DNA from 2 places in the Shewanella sp. 30m-14 genome. Region 2 is predicted to be linked to the other one. Evidence: predicted binding sites of a transcription regulator. Region 2 holds the regulator's gene; the other holds the start of a gene.
What was found. The regulator ArgR, encoded in region 2, controls arginine synthesis, uptake and breakdown. The targets are predictions, from matches to a motif close to ANTGAATANNTATTCANT.
Positions count from the first base shown of each region.

Region 1: the regulator ArgR is predicted to act here: its motif matches at 5,094-5,111, upstream of argA (amino-acid N-acetyltransferase).

Region 1 is NZ_JBRILW010000008.1:34,106-41,848, forward strand. It holds gene recQ (DNA helicase RecQ) at 42-1,865, opposite strand; gene ACVBIU_RS07905 (thioesterase family protein) at 2,039-2,503, shown strand; gene rarD (EamA family transporter RarD) at 2,683-3,570, shown strand; gene argA (amino-acid N-acetyltransferase) at 3,705-5,024, opposite strand; gene rpmG (50S ribosomal protein L33) at 5,361-5,534, opposite strand; gene rpmB (50S ribosomal protein L28) at 5,541-5,777, opposite strand; gene radC (RadC family protein) at 5,906-6,583, opposite strand; gene coaBC (bifunctional phosphopantothenoylcysteine decarboxylase/phosphopantothenate--cysteine ligase CoaBC) at 6,733-7,743, shown strand, end outside.
Region 2 is NZ_JBRILW010000004.1:200,782-208,524, reverse strand. It holds gene rplU (50S ribosomal protein L21) at 1-301, opposite strand, end outside; gene ispB (octaprenyl diphosphate synthase) at 584-1,555, shown strand; gene mdh (malate dehydrogenase) at 1,667-2,602, opposite strand; gene argR (transcriptional regulator ArgR) at 2,955-3,425, shown strand; gene ACVBIU_RS04885 (cupin domain-containing protein) at 3,679-4,140, shown strand; gene ACVBIU_RS04880 (Dyp-type peroxidase) at 4,221-5,153, opposite strand; gene ACVBIU_RS04875 (ABC transporter ATP-binding protein) at 5,400-6,428, opposite strand; gene ACVBIU_RS04870 (ABC transporter permease) at 6,430-7,743, opposite strand, start outside.

The sequences.
Region 1 (7,743 bases), on a different contig from region 2:
AAACATTGCAATAAATTGTCCTAGATAAGCTCAAAGGCTGATTAGCCTTCGGCAAGATAATCCGCTATTTCATCTAAGAACTCGCCACCAAACCGTTCAAGTTTACGCTCACCAACACCGTTTACCGCCAACATTTCTCCAGGACTGGTTGGTAATATCGCCGCCATCTCAGCCAGAGTTGCATCGTTAAACACCAAATAGGGCGGTACATCTAACTCTTCGGCTAGGGTACGGCGCAGTAGTTTCAACCTTGCAAATAACTTGCGGTCGTAATTCAGCGGCGCACGGGAGTTATTACTGCGGCGCTTAGTGGTTTGAATAACAATTCTAGGCTCAGCAAGTAATAGCTCCACTTCACCTTTAAGCACTGCGCGTGCAGATGGGTTTAGGGTAACAGAAGAGCCTCGGGTGATATCTTGATTCGCCAGCCCTAAATGGATCAGCTGCCTTATCACACTGAGCCAATGCTCGTGGCTTTTCTCTTTACCAATGCCCCACGTAGATAACTTGTCATGTCCACGTTCAATCACATTCGCCGACTTTGAACCACGCAGCACGTCAATAAGATGATTAATACCAAAGCGTTGCCCAATACGGTAGATACAAGACAACACTTTTTGAGCATCTTGAATGCCATTGTATTTTTTGGGCGGATCTAAGCAGATATCGCAGTTACCACAGGCCTTTTGCGCACTTTCATCGAAGTAATGCAGTAGCACCTGGCGACGACAAGTCTGCGCCTCGGCAAAGGCTGCCATGGTATTAAGCTTATGAAACTCGACTTGCTGCTGCGGACCAGGCTCTGACTGCTCGATTAAGTGCCGCACCCGGCCAATATCGGCAGGGTCAAACAGCATTAATGCTTCAGAGTCCAGCCCATCACGCCCTGCTCGTCCGGTTTCTTGATAATAAGCTTCTACACTCTTGGGAATATCGTAATGCACCACATAGCGCACGTTAGATTTGTTGATCCCCATGCCAAATGCCACAGTTGCAACCACTATGTCTAACTGATCTTTTAGAAATCTATCTTGTACATCTGCTCGCTCTTCTTGCGTTTTACCCGCATGGTAAGCTTCGGCTTGATGCCCTTGCAGACGCAAGCGCTCAGCGACCTCATCAACCCGGCGACGGCTACTACAGTACACAATGCCACTGGTGCCGTTTTGTGCATCAACAAACTGACGCAACTGATTTGCTGCATTGAGCTTTTCAGCCACGGTATAGCGAATGTTAGGTCGATCAAAACTGGTTAACAGTGAATGTGGCGTTATGGTTAACCGCTCACAAATATCGGCTCGAGTCGCTTTATCGGCTGTCGCAGTCAGCGCCATGATGGGGACTTGCGGAAACTGCTGACGTAATCGGCCTAACGCGGCATATTCAGGTCTAAAGTCATGGCCCCACTGCGAGATACAGTGCGCTTCATCGATAGCAAATAGCGATACATTAAGCTCATGCAATCTGTCGATAAAACTTGCCTGCAGTAAACGCTCTGGCGATACGTACAATAACTTCAGCTCGCCATAACGCATCTTCTGCAAAACTTGCAGACTCTCTTCTCTTGGTTGAGAGGAGTTTAAGTAAGCTGCAGATACACCCGTTTGAATAAGGCTATCAACCTGATCTTTCATTAAGGAGATCAGGGGGGAGACAACAACTGTCAGACCAGGCATGATTAATGCTGGTAATTGATAACACAGGCTTTTACCACCGCCAGTAGGCATGATAACTAAGCAATCTTGTCCCGCGCAGATCTGTTCAATAACCTCTCGCTGCCCCTCTCTAAAAGTACGGTAACCAAATACCGACTGAAGGGTGGAAGATAATTGATCGACCGAATTATCGAGCGCAACCGGATCCATAGTAAACCTGTATTAAAAATAGGGTCGACTATTCTAATTGAGGCGAGCGACATTGTCTCTCTCGATTCTCGCTAATGAATAAAATTTGAGCTTGCATCACCCCATCCATTAGCGATAGATTAAATACTCTAAAGTGGCCAATAAGATTTCCAATCAGCAAACAAGGATGCAAGATGAGTCAGCTTATTCAACAAGAGACACTACGAAGAGTCGCTGAGATTTTTGACAAGCACGTGCCCTTTCATAACCTGCTTGGTATGGATATCAAGCGATATGATATGGACGGTGTAGAGATCCAGGTGACCATGAAACCTGAGCTGATTGGCAATATTCATCAGCAGATCCTTCATGGCGGGGTTACGGCTACAGTCCTTGATGTCGTCGGCGGCCTCACAGCGTTTTCAGGGTTAGTAGCAAGCCGTGACGACTGGAGCATTGAAGAGTTAGCACATCGTATTAAAACGTTAGGCACAATCGATCTTAGAATTGACTACCTTCGACCTGGCCGTGGTGAAATATTTACAGGGACAGGCACAGTGATCCGCGCAGGTAATCGTGTATCAGTTTCAAGAATGGAACTGCATAACGAAAAAGGCGACCATATTGCTTTTGGCACAGGCACTTATATGGTTGGCTAGACGTTAAACCAGACATTAAATAAAAACAAATCACTCGCTTAGCTTTAAGTGGCAGCTAAAGTTTCCTAGCTGTCAAATTCACACAACAGCAAGCCACTCCAATAAAGCCGCCCACCCGCTTGAGTCTATTGCTTAGCAAGACTACAATCAGCGGCTACTTTCCTATTTAGTACATTCCAATGCAAGAAACTGAATACCGTAAAGGCATACTGTACGCCATTTGCGCCTATACCCTTTGGGGGTTTGCCCCGATCTATTTTAAGTTACTCGGCGATGTTCCTGCATCTGAGATCTTGCTGCACCGAGTGATCTGGTCATTTTTCTTTGTGACAATATTAATTGCACTGTTCGGTGGTTTTGCCCGCCTGCGTCACTTACTTAAACAGCCAAAGCAACTCGCGGTACTTTGTGTCACATCAGTACTGATTGCCGGTAACTGGTTACTGTTTATTTGGGCGGTCAATAACGACCATATGCTCGATGCCAGCCTAGGTTACTTCATTAACCCGTTAGTGAACGTTAGCTTAGCGATGATATTTCTCGGTGAGCGCCTACGTAAACTCCAGTGGGCCGCTGTTGCTCTTGCGGCAACTGGCGTGATGATCCAGCTGATCTCATTTGGCTCAATTCCATTGGTATCACTTGGTTTAGCTTGCTCGTTTGCATTTTACGGTTTACTGCGTAAAAAAGTGAATGTCGACGCCAAGACTGGCTTATTGGTAGAAACCGCTATTTTGATGCCAATCGCGCTAATTTTCCTGTTTACCAATATGGGCGATTCATTAACTCATCTGCTCACTAACGACTGGCATTTGAATCTACTGCTAGTGGCAGCCGGTATCGTCACCACGATTCCTCTATTGTGCTTTGCCTCCGCGGCGGTGAGGATCCCCTTTTCAATGCTAGGATTTTTTCAATACATAGGTCCAAGTATCATGTTTGTGCTAGCAATCAGCTTATTCAATGAACCATTCGATGCCGAAAAAGGCATTACTTTCGCGTTCATTTGGGCAGCATTGATATTGTTTACTACTGATATGTTTTATAAAAGAAAAGCTAAGAAATAAGCCGTCTTGAATCTTAAACAAAAAAGCGAACCTGAGGTTCGCTTTTTTGTTTAGTGGGGCCATTGATTATCGATAAAGCAACATATCAGGCTCTTTTAAGCTCAAAATCAAAGGGTCACGTTCTAAGAGTGGACTCACAACTCCAAAGCCAGGATTTTCGATTTTCGTTGGTAGTTATACAGCTGCTTTTTCTTCTCAGGTAACTCATCAACCTCAACGATATTAAAGCCATGCTCTAAGAACCAATGAATACTGCGAGTCGTTAAGGCAAACAAGCGCGAATAGCCTCTCACTCTTGCCTGACCAATAATATTTTGTAGCAACAAGCTGCCTCTATCGGCATCACGGTAATCAGGGTGCACCACCAAACAAGCAAACTCCCCCGCATTATCCTCCTCGAATGGATAAAACGCAGCGCAACCGATCACTAAGCTATCGCGCTCAATCAGCATAAATTGCTCTATCTCCATTTCAAGCTGCTCACGTGAACGTCTGACCAAAACTCCTTTTTGCTCTAATGGACGAATGAGATCTAACACACCACCGATATCGCTAATCGACGCTCTACGCAAGCGTTCGGCACTTTCAGTCACAATCTGAGTACCAATGCCATCGCGAGAGAAAAGCTCTTGTAGCAAGGCTCCGTCATCGAGGTAGCTAACAAAGTGGCAGCGGCTCACGCCATTACGACACGCATCAATGCTTGCCTGCAAAAAAGCTTTTGTTCCCACGCACAGTGGCGTGACTTGTGACAGGTTATTTAAAATAGTTTGCGCATCTGTCGGCATCAATTCGGCGATGACCTGACCGGTCTCATCTAAGATACCTTTCTGCGAGCTAAAACCTATCATCTTATCCGCTTGAAGCTTGATGGCTATCTGGGTAGCAACCTCTTCAGCTGTAAGATTAAAACTCTCCCCCGTCACAGAGGCGGCGACAGGCCCAAGCAATACGATACCGCCATTATCAAGCTGACGTTTCAAGCCTTGACTGTCAATTCGGCGCACTTTACCGCTGAGGCAATAATCGACGCCATCTTCAACTCCTAGCGGTTGTGCAATAACAAAGTTGCCACTAACAACATTGATCTGCGCACCTTGCATAGGCGTGTTACTTAAACTCATCGACAAGCGCGCGGTAATGTCGAGATGTAAGCCACCAACAACCTGCTTAATCACCTTAAGAGCATCTTCTTCCGTAACTCTTACACCATTGTAATATTCGGCAGGCAGACTGTATTGCGCGAGGGCTTCATCAATTTGAGGCCTAGCACCATGCACCAAGACGATTTTGATCCCTAGGCTATGCAGCAATGCAATATCGTTGATAATGGCGCGAAACTGTTTCTGAGCTAAGGCTTCACCGCCCAGCATCACAACAAAGGTTTTGCCCCTATGGGCATTAACATAGGAAGCGGAATGACGAAATCCATCAACAAGTTCAGTGGTACGCACGCTAGAATCACCTCAAGAGTAAATATACATTCATCTGAATAACAGAATTTAGTAACTTCAAGAGATAGTATTGCATTTATATTCATTTAAAAAGCATTTATTTTCAATTTAACTGTTTATTTTTACATTAGGGTAAAGTACGTCTGGCAGGCATAAATTGGTGTTATTTGTGCTAAGGCTATTAAGTAAAGCCGCGCGAGGATTTAGGTGAAAAATGAAGTCACCAATGACGAATGAGCGGGATAGAAAACAATGATATTGCAGAGTAATGCCAAATTTTAGGCAAAAAAAAGCCCCTATAAATAGAGGCTTTTTCCAAGATGCTTAAACAAGTAATTACTTGATTTTAGCTTCTTTGTACATAACGTGCTGACGAACAACTGGATCAAATTTCTTGATTTCCATTTTTTCAGGCATGTTACGTTTGTTTTTTTCAGTCGTGTAGAAGTGACCAGTGTTAGCGCTAGAAACTAGCTTGATCTTCTCACGATTACCTTTAGCTTTAGCCATGGTTTATTACACCTTCTCGCCGCGGGCACGAAGTTCAGCAATAACAACTTCAATACCTTTTTTATCGATGATACGCATACCTTTAGTAGATATACGTAGCTGTACGAAACGCTTTTCGTTTTCTAACCAGAAACGGTGGTTCTGTAGGTTAGGTAAAAAACGACGACGCGTTGAATTCTTCGCGTGCGAACGGTTGTTACCAACCATTGGTCGCTTGCCAGTTACTTGGCATACTCTTGACATGTCAATCTTCTCCAAAACAATATATTTAACGCTCGAGCATTAATGCACCTCGAACACGGCCGTCGCCTGAGGCACACAACAGAGGGCGCATTTTATACAGGATCTAAAATCAAAGATCAAGGGATAGATTAATCTATCCATCCCCGTTCAGCGAAAGAAACTATCTCTCGATCGCCCACAACCATATGGTCCAACAAGGAAACATCGATGGTTTGTAAGGCTTGTTTCAATCGCTCAGTAATTCGTCTATCGGCTGAACTTAGTTCTGCAATCCCTGAGGGGTGATTGTGACACACGATTACAGCCGCAGCGTTTTTTTCAAGCACTAGGCTCACCACTTCACGTGGATAAACCGATGCTGAATTGATTGTGCCCCTAAATAATTCAACGAATTGAATCACCCTATGTTGACTATCTAACAATAAAATAGCGAACACTTCGTAAGCACGATCAGACAATTGTCTCATTAAATAGTCCCGAGTTAAATCAGGATCAGATAAAAAATTTCCTCTTTGTAGTTTTTCTTGCGAAATTCGCGTACCTAATTCCACTGCAGCCTGTATTTGCGCAAATTTTACCGGACCTATTCCATCTTGCCTACAAACTTGCATTTGAGACGCGCTAAGCAGGCCTCTAAGCCCCCCAAACTCATTTAGCATAGTTCTTGCCAGCTCAACAGCACTTAAGCCTTTTACGCCAATCCTAAGCAATACCGCCAATAATTCAGCATCCGATAACTGCTTCACCCCGTTATTTAATAATTTTTCTCGCGGTGCTTCCCCTTCGGGCCAATCCTTAATCGCCATCACAACCTCCCTGTTGTTTTCTTCTATGAGTATGGTCTAGATTTTTGGAAGTTGTTCATCACCATTTAGCGGTTTGTGATATCTTAGGCCGCAACATCTGCAGCGTGATGAAACATTTATCGCCAAAGTGATTATGGAAAGAGTTAAGTATGGGTCTCAATAACAAAAAAGTACTGCTGGGCATCGGCGGCGGCATAGCCGCATACAAATCTGCTGACCTAGTACGGAAATTAAAAGAGCGCGGCGCAGACGTCCGCGTGGTTATGAGTCAAAGTGCGCAGGAATTTATTACTCCGCTCACTTTGCAGGCACTTTCAGGCTATCCGGTAGCAACCGATCTGCTTGATCCCACGGCCGAAGCGTCCATGGGGCATATCGAATTAGCACGCTGGGCCGACTTAGTCATTATTGCCCCAGCGACAGCAAACCTTATCGCACGCATAAACGCTGGCATGGCAGACGAGTTAATTACAACGACCTGCTTAGCCACCGAGGCACCTGTGGTACTTTGCCCGGCAATGAACCAACAGATGTACCGCAACAGCGCAACCCAAGCCAACTTAACGCAAGTGGCGCAGCGAGGTTTACAGATTTGGGGGCCAGATTCAGGCTCACAAGCTTGCGGTGAAGTCGGTCCTGGCAGAATGCTTGAACCTGTCGCTATTGCCGACAAGGCCGTTGATTTTTTTGGCCCTAAATTACTGCAAGGTATGTCACTGCTACTCACAGCGGGTCCTACCCGTGAAGCGATTGATCCTGTGCGTTATATTTCCAACCATAGCTCAGGCAAGATGGGCTTTGCACTGGCTAAAGCGGCAGCGCAGATGGGCGCAGAGGTGACTCTGGTCGCAGGCCCTGTCAATTTAGCGACGCCAGCAGGCGTGACTCGCATTAATGTTGAGTCGGCTCAAGAGATGTTAGACGCGGTGATGCCGCAGGTTGAACAGCATCAAATCTTTATCGGCTGCGCAGCCGTTGCCGATTACCGAATCGCTGAAGTCGCAGAAAATAAAATTAAAAAATCAGCTGAGCAGATGCAGCTTGCGCTAGTGCGAAATCCTGATATCTTAGCCAGCGTTGCCAGCCATGCTAACCGACCATTTACCGTCGGATTTGCAGCTGAAACCAATGATGTAGAGCAATATGCTCGTGGTAAGTTA
Region 2 (7,743 bases):
TAGCTGTAATTTTAACTTCGGTGAACCATTGACGATGGCCCATCTTCTTATCGTGGTGCTTACGACGACGGAACTTAACAATAGTTACCTTCTCCGCACGGCCGTGGCTGATAACTTCAGCAACAACCTTTCCACCTTCAACTAAAGGTGCACCTACGTGTACAGTTTCACCATCAGCAACCAAAAGAACTTGGTCAAATTCGATAGTTTCGCCTGTAGCGACTTCTAATTTCTCTAAACGAACTGTATGGCCGGCTTCAACGCGATGTTGCTTGCCGCCACTTTGAAAAACAGCGTACATAGCTATTTTACTCCGATATTTCTAACACGCCGCTCAAAACATATTTGTTTGATGCAGGGGTGCTATAAAAGCTTTAATGACAATGGTCGCGGAGTTTACGCTAAGAACAGGCTGCTGACAAGCCTTAATTAACTTAGAATAAAAAAAGACCCAAATAACTCTCACATTCATCTACAACTACTGTCTTGTACCGTAAATTTAGGTAGAATCCAATTATTATAACATTAAGCCTTAATTGAGCTGCAATGTTACTCAGCAGCCAACAAGAACTAGAGCCTACTTATGGATTTAAACGCCATTCGTCAATTGACTGATAGCGATATGCAAGCTGTCAATCAACTGATCTATAAACAACTAGAGTCAGATGTTGCCCTAATTAATCAACTTGGGTTCTACATTATTAACGGTGGCGGTAAACGCTTGCGACCTCTGCTATCTATTCTAGCAGCTCGCGCCATTGACTATAAAGGTGAATCTCACCTTAAATTAGCAGCCATTATCGAATTCATTCACACCGCGTCACTTTTACATGATGATGTTGTTGACGAGTCGATGTTGCGACGCGGCAGAAAAACTGCCAACGCCCTATTCGGTAATAGCGCTAGTGTATTAGTCGGTGACTTCTTATATACCCGCTCGTTCCAAATGATGACGGAACTCAAGTGCCTAGACGTGCTAGAGATCCTCGCTGACGCAACAAACGTGCTCGCGGAAGGTGAAGTCCTACAATTGATGAATTGTAATGACCCTGACACCACAGAAGACAGCTACATGCGCGTCATCTATTGCAAGACAGCCAAGCTATTTGAAGCCGCTACTCGCCTTGCAGGTTTGCTCGCAGACAGCCCTATTGAGGTGCAAACCGCACTAGCTGAATACGGTAAGTATTTAGGTACAGCATTCCAGTTAACCGACGATCTTCTCGATTACACAGCAGAAACAGAAGAGCTAGGTAAAAACATCGGTGACGACTTAGCTGAGGGTAAGCCTACACTGCCGCTTATTTTTGCTATGGCAAATGGTAACGACACTGAAAAGACGCTTATCCGTGAAGCTATCGAGAAAGGTGACGGAACTGAGCATATCGAGGTGATCCTTGCCGCACTTAAAAACTGTGGTGCATTGGAGTACACAGAGAAGCGCGCTATCGAGGAGTCTGACAAGGCCATTGCAGCACTGGCCATCATTCCAGAGTCCGATTATAAAGAAGCGCTCATCTCGCTTGCGAGAATAGCAACTCAACGCAGTAACTAAGAGAGAAGTAACTAATTATTCTCTTTAAATTAGCACCTTGATGCCATTGAGAAACAAAAAAGGAGCCTAAGGCTCCTTTTTTATTATGACCCACAAGAGGTCAGTCATCGTTTATTTAACGAATTCGATACCCAGCACAATATCAGCCTTTAGTGTATCTAGCATAGCGTCACGAGCATTCGCTTCAAATGCGCTTACATCGCCATAAGCAAGGACTTGCTCAACACCGTTCTTACCAAGTACAACAGGTTGTGCAAAGAACTCAGTATGCTCACTGCCGCCATCAACATAGGCGCATTCAATCACATTTGCTTCACCTTGAAGACCACGAACAAGTGATAAGCCGAAACGACATGCAGCTTGCCCCATAGATAGAGTTGCGCTACCGCCACCCGCTTTAGCTTCAACAACTTCCGTACCCGCATTCTGGATACGTGTCGTTAATGCTGCAACTTCTGCATCGGTAAAGCTTACGCCTTCAATTTGTGACAGCAGCGGAAGAATCGTCACTCCACTGTGCCCACCGATAACATTAACTTTAACGTCTGCAACGTTTAAGCCTTTTGCTTCAGCAACGAACGTTTCTGAACGGATAACATCCAACGTTGTAACACCGAACAAACGGTTCTTGTCGTAAACACCCGCTTTTTTCAATACTTCAGCAGCAATGGCTACGGTTGTATTTACAGGGTTTGTAATGATACCGATTAATGCCGTAGGGCAAGTCGCGGCACATTTTTCAACTAGATTACGAACTATACCTGCATTGATGTTAAATAGATCTGAACGATCCATACCCGGCTTACGAGCAACACCCGCAGAGATAAGTACAACATCAGCACCTTCTAGTGCAGCAGTAGGATCTTCACCAGCGAAACCTTTTACTTCTACCGCAGTAGGGATGTGGCTTAAGTCAACCGCAACACCTGGCGTAACAGGGGCAATATCATAAAGCGACAATTTTGAACCCGCAGGTAATTGAGTTTTTAACAGTAGGGCAAGCGCCTGGCCAATACCACCAGCAGCACCAAGTACAGCAACTTTCATAATGATCTCCGTCAATTCTCAGATTTTTGTGATTTAGATCCACCTTTCCAATGCCGCAACAGTACTGGATTCACAAAAAAAATTCAATTATCCCTTAGTCGTGTTGAATATAATCTAGAACGCTAATGTAAGATGGTAAATGAGTAAAGTGAGTGTACATCAGCGATACAGAGCTAAAACCATAATAAATTAGCATAACAAAATTTAGAATAATCATTCTAACTTAAGTTGAATCATTGAGTCTAACTGGGTTTATTAATGAATTTTTATTCAAAAAAACGAATACCAATTGACAAAAACGGCGAAAATATTCATGATGAAGCAGATTTTTTTGAATAAAGAATAATAATATATGCAAGCTAGTAAAAGCCCAGATGATTTAGTTAAGACGTTCAAATCTATTTTAAAAGAGGAGCGTTTTGGCTCTCAAAGTGAAATTGTTATCGCCCTTCAAGCAGAAGGCTTTAGCAATATAAACCAATCTAAAGTTTCTCGTATGCTAAGTAAGTTTGGCGCGGTTAGAACCCGCAACGCAAAGCAAGAGATGGTTTACTGCCTTCCAGCAGAGCTTGGCGTTCCTACTGCCGGAAGCCCGCTTAAAAACCTGGTACTGGATGTTGACCATAACCAAGCCATGATTGTTGTCAGAACTAGCCCTGGTGCAGCGCAATTAATCGCGCGTCTACTCGACTCAATAGGTAAGCCTGAGGGTATTTTGGGGACTATTGCTGGTGATGATACGATTTTCATCTGTCCATCTAGTATCCATAGCATTGAAGACACGCTAGAGACAGTTAAGTCACTGTTTAATTATGCTGATTAATTACGCCGACTAAACATAAAGCGACGATTTTTTTAAATGCTGTACCCTCAGGGCTACAGCATTTTTTGTTTGTTGCATAATCAGCCTCCATCACTCGACCGTTTACCTAGGCTCTGCACCGTAACCCAATCATTTAGCTTAATGCCCCCTGTATGAAACACTATGTTTTATACAATATATTGAATAGCAGCTTCTCTCTCGAGCAATAATCGTTATAATCCTCAATGACAGTACTGTTAGTCGAGGGCAAATAATGAATAAAAGTAAAATAATAAATATCAACGATATATGCTGGGAATCTTGGCAGCATGAAGATCAGTATGCCAGCGAGCAAAAGCACATTGGCGATACCGCCGGTGGAGAAAAAATTGGCGTGACCATGGAACGCTTAGCGCCAGGTAAGTCCTCAGCTGTTGCCCATTACCATACAAAAGAAGAAGAGCATATCTACGCGATGCATGGCGAAGCGACGCTATACATTGACGGCGAGCCTCACCCTTTTAGTCAGGGAGAATATATCTGCTTTAACGCTGACACGGGTGTGTCTCATAAACTCGTCAATCATAGTGAGCAAGAGTTTGTTTTTCTGGTCGTTGGTAACCGAGACATACATGACGTAGTTGTGTACCCAGAAAATAACAAGGTGCTAGTAAAATCTGTCAACGAAGTTTACGCCAAACGCCCCACCAATTATTGGGATAAAGACGAAGCTTAGCGCGAATAATTCACTTTGTTACGCCCAATAAAAAACGCACTTTACTGTGCGTTTTTTATGAGTCAGTAAAACCTTGCGAATTAGCCCGCTGTAATCATAAAGTCTAATGATGGCGCAAAGAATGACGAACCTGTTAATGCTTGAGTAAAATGCATTAAATGGTCATGGTTGCCTTCACTATCGCCATGCACCATGCTCTCTAGCATCTTTTCGAAATTAACTGAATTGCGGCAAGTAGAGATAAACATCAAGCCTTGCTCTTTAACTGAACCATAAGGCATGCTTTGCCTTAAGATCTCCATAGACTTACCTTCACTGTCTTTCAGGTTAACACGCTTAATGTGGCTCGTAAGCGGTTTATCAGCCGATGCATACTCGATATTGTCCGCTTTAGTACGCCCAATAACATCTTCTTGCTTCTTGACTGGCAGACGGTTCCACTTACTTAAGTTATGGGCAAACTTTTGTACATGAATATAACTTCCGCCTTTAAAACGGCTGTCTTCCTCGCCGATTAATGCAACTTCCTGACGACTACGTCCTTTAGGGTTCTCGGTGCCATCAACAAAGCCGCTCAAATCACGAGAGTCCATGAATCTAAAGCCACGCTCTTCATCAATGAGTTCAACTAAGCCTTCAAACATTTGATTAACTTCGTTAGCCACCAAGTGCAGAATATCAAAACGATCACAACGGATATGTACAAATAGATCATACTCGATAGCCGGCGCATCTCGATTACCTCGATTCATCGCAGGGAAAGGTTTTAGCTCTTCTGGTCGAGCATGGGGGTATAAGGTGTCCCAATAATTAGCACCAATGGCAACAAAACCATTAAAGGCACTATCAGAATATTGATCTGCTAATTCATAAATATACTGAGCCACATTCGCCACACAAGGGCGCATGTCAGACTCAACACTATCATTAGCATTAAACATTAAGTAGACACTGTGCAAGTTTCCTTCTGCACAAACTCCAAGCTGTTCACGAGGCATAACCTGACTATCCATTATTATAAGTAACCCTTAGCATAATTAATTTTCGGCAACATTATGGACAACTTTAGTGATTAATATCATTAACTGACGCACAATAACTAAAATCAATAGTCAATTCCTTGAACTAACTACAACTTAAGCAAGCAAGAAAATCTACTTTGCTCACATTATCTCACATGTAAAATAACTAAAACGCGTCTGTAAGCGGTGATGGCTTAACGATTAAGCGACTAGGACTGAGTGATTAAACTCTTTTAACTAGAACAAAACCAAACTATGGTTCTGACACGCTATAGCGACCCGCTGGCCAAGTACTAAGTCTCGCTGCGGACTGTGGATCTCTATGACAGTTTCATCGACCTGAACTTGATATTGGCAGATATTTCCTAAAAAGCGTCGCTCAATCACTTCGCCAACACCGTTAGCATCCGCTTTCAATAATAAGTGCTGAGGCCTTAGCAGCACTTCAGCCGTGGAACCGACTGGCAGCTTAAGTAAACTTTCACTCACGATTTCACCAATGCTAGTGGCAATGCAATAGTCACTAATAACTTCAGCCTTAAGGTAATTCCCCGCTCCTAGAAAATCTGCGACATATTTATCTGATGGCGCTAAATATAAGCCTTCGGCATCACCACACTGCACGATTTCACCGTGATTAAATAGCGCTAGCTTATCTGCAAATACAAACGCTTCATCTTTACTGTGTGTCACGAAAACCGCACTAACATTATGCTTTTTCAAAATATCGCGGATCTCGAGCATCATTTCACGGCGTACTTTGGCATCAATATTTGAAAACGGTTCATCGAGCAATAACACTTCAGGCTCATAAGCCAGCGCTCTTGCGATTGAGACCCTTTGTTGTTGACCACCCGATAACTCATGGGGGTAACGTTTCGCCAATCCTTCGAGTTTGACTAACGCTAACATCTCTTCTAAGCGTGATCGCCTGACTGCTTTATCACGAGTTCGTAAACCAAAAAGAATATTGTCAGCCACAGTTAAATGAGGAAAAAGCGCATAATCCTGAAAAATCATCCCAACGCCTCGCTGCTCGCTAGGAATAAAACAATCATCGGATGCCACGACTTTATTATTAATGATTATCTGGCCATGAGTAATCGCCTGAAGCCCCGCAATTGCGCGCAACAAAGTGGTTTTACCACAGCCGCTTGGACCAAGTAACGCGACAATCTCACCTTTCTCAACGGTTAAATCTAAGCCCTTTAAAACGACTTGCCCCTGGTAGTCGCTAACAACCTGTTGTACTTGTAATGTGGCCATATTAATTATCATGCTCCAAGGAACGATTTAGGTAGATAAGCGGAATAAGACCGACTAATACAATGACAATCGCCGCCAGTGCCCCGTGCTCTAGCTGCTCATCAGATACAAACTGAAAAACATAGGTGGCTAAGTTTTCAAAACCTATCGGCCTTAGCAATAACGCTGCAGGCAACTCCTTCATACATTCGATAAATACCAGCAATAAGCCAGCAAAAATACCTTTTCTCAGAAGAGGAATATGCACCTGTCGTAAAAGTCCTAATGGCTTAAGGCCCATAGTGATCCCCGCCATATCCAGTGAGGGGGAGATCCGTTTATAACTGTTTTCTATACTGCCGATAGCAATTGCGGCAAAGCGAATACAAAAAGCGCACACAATAATAAAGCTGCTGCCCGTTAAGATGAGCCCTGGGCCCTCAAAGCCAAAGTATTCGGCTATATCATTGATTGCAAAATCGAGTTGGGTAAAAGGTACTAAGATCCCAATGGCTAACACGGTACCTGGCAGAGCATAGCCCGTTGATGCTAAGCGAGAAGGAAGAATATCGGCCCGCCTAGGGCTAACCCTACGAATGAACATCAACACAATACCAATAGCCACACAGATGCAGCTCACCACCACCGCTATCCATAAGCTATTAAAGCTATATTCAAAGAACTCTTGATTCCAGCTTTCGGCAAAATAGCCATAGGCATACTGCACTAATATAATAAAAGGCAGTAAAAAAGCGACAAAGAGTAAGGCTGCGCAGTAACTCATTGCAGCCAGAGCTTTCAGCCCGGTCAGAGGATAGATATCGAGTTCGCCTGGCGTTGATTGTTTCTGAAACAACTTTTGTTTTCGCCTCGCGAAACGCTCAAAACCCACCATGGCAAAAATCACTAATAACATAATGGTTGAAAGCTTTGCAGCCGCTGCTAAGCTGCCATATTCAAACCAGGTATCGTAAACAGCCGTAGTCAATGTTGGCACGGCAAAATAGCTTACGGTGGCAAAATCTGCCGCTGTTTCCATAGCAACCAATGCCGCACCAACAGCCAATGCTGGACGCGTCATAGGTAAACTTAAACGCCAGAAGCTTTTCCAAGGCCCACAGCCCATCACTCTTGTTGCTTGACTTAAACTAGCGGATTGCTCCATAAAAGCCGTTCGTGCCAGTAAGTAGATATACGGAAACAACACGAGCGACAACATAATGGCAGCGCCGCCCAATGAGCGTACCTCTGGAAAGTAATAGTCTTGAGGTGTTTGCCAACCAAAAAATGTGCGCAAGCCGCGCTGCACAGGGCCAGCATAATCAAATAAGTCGGT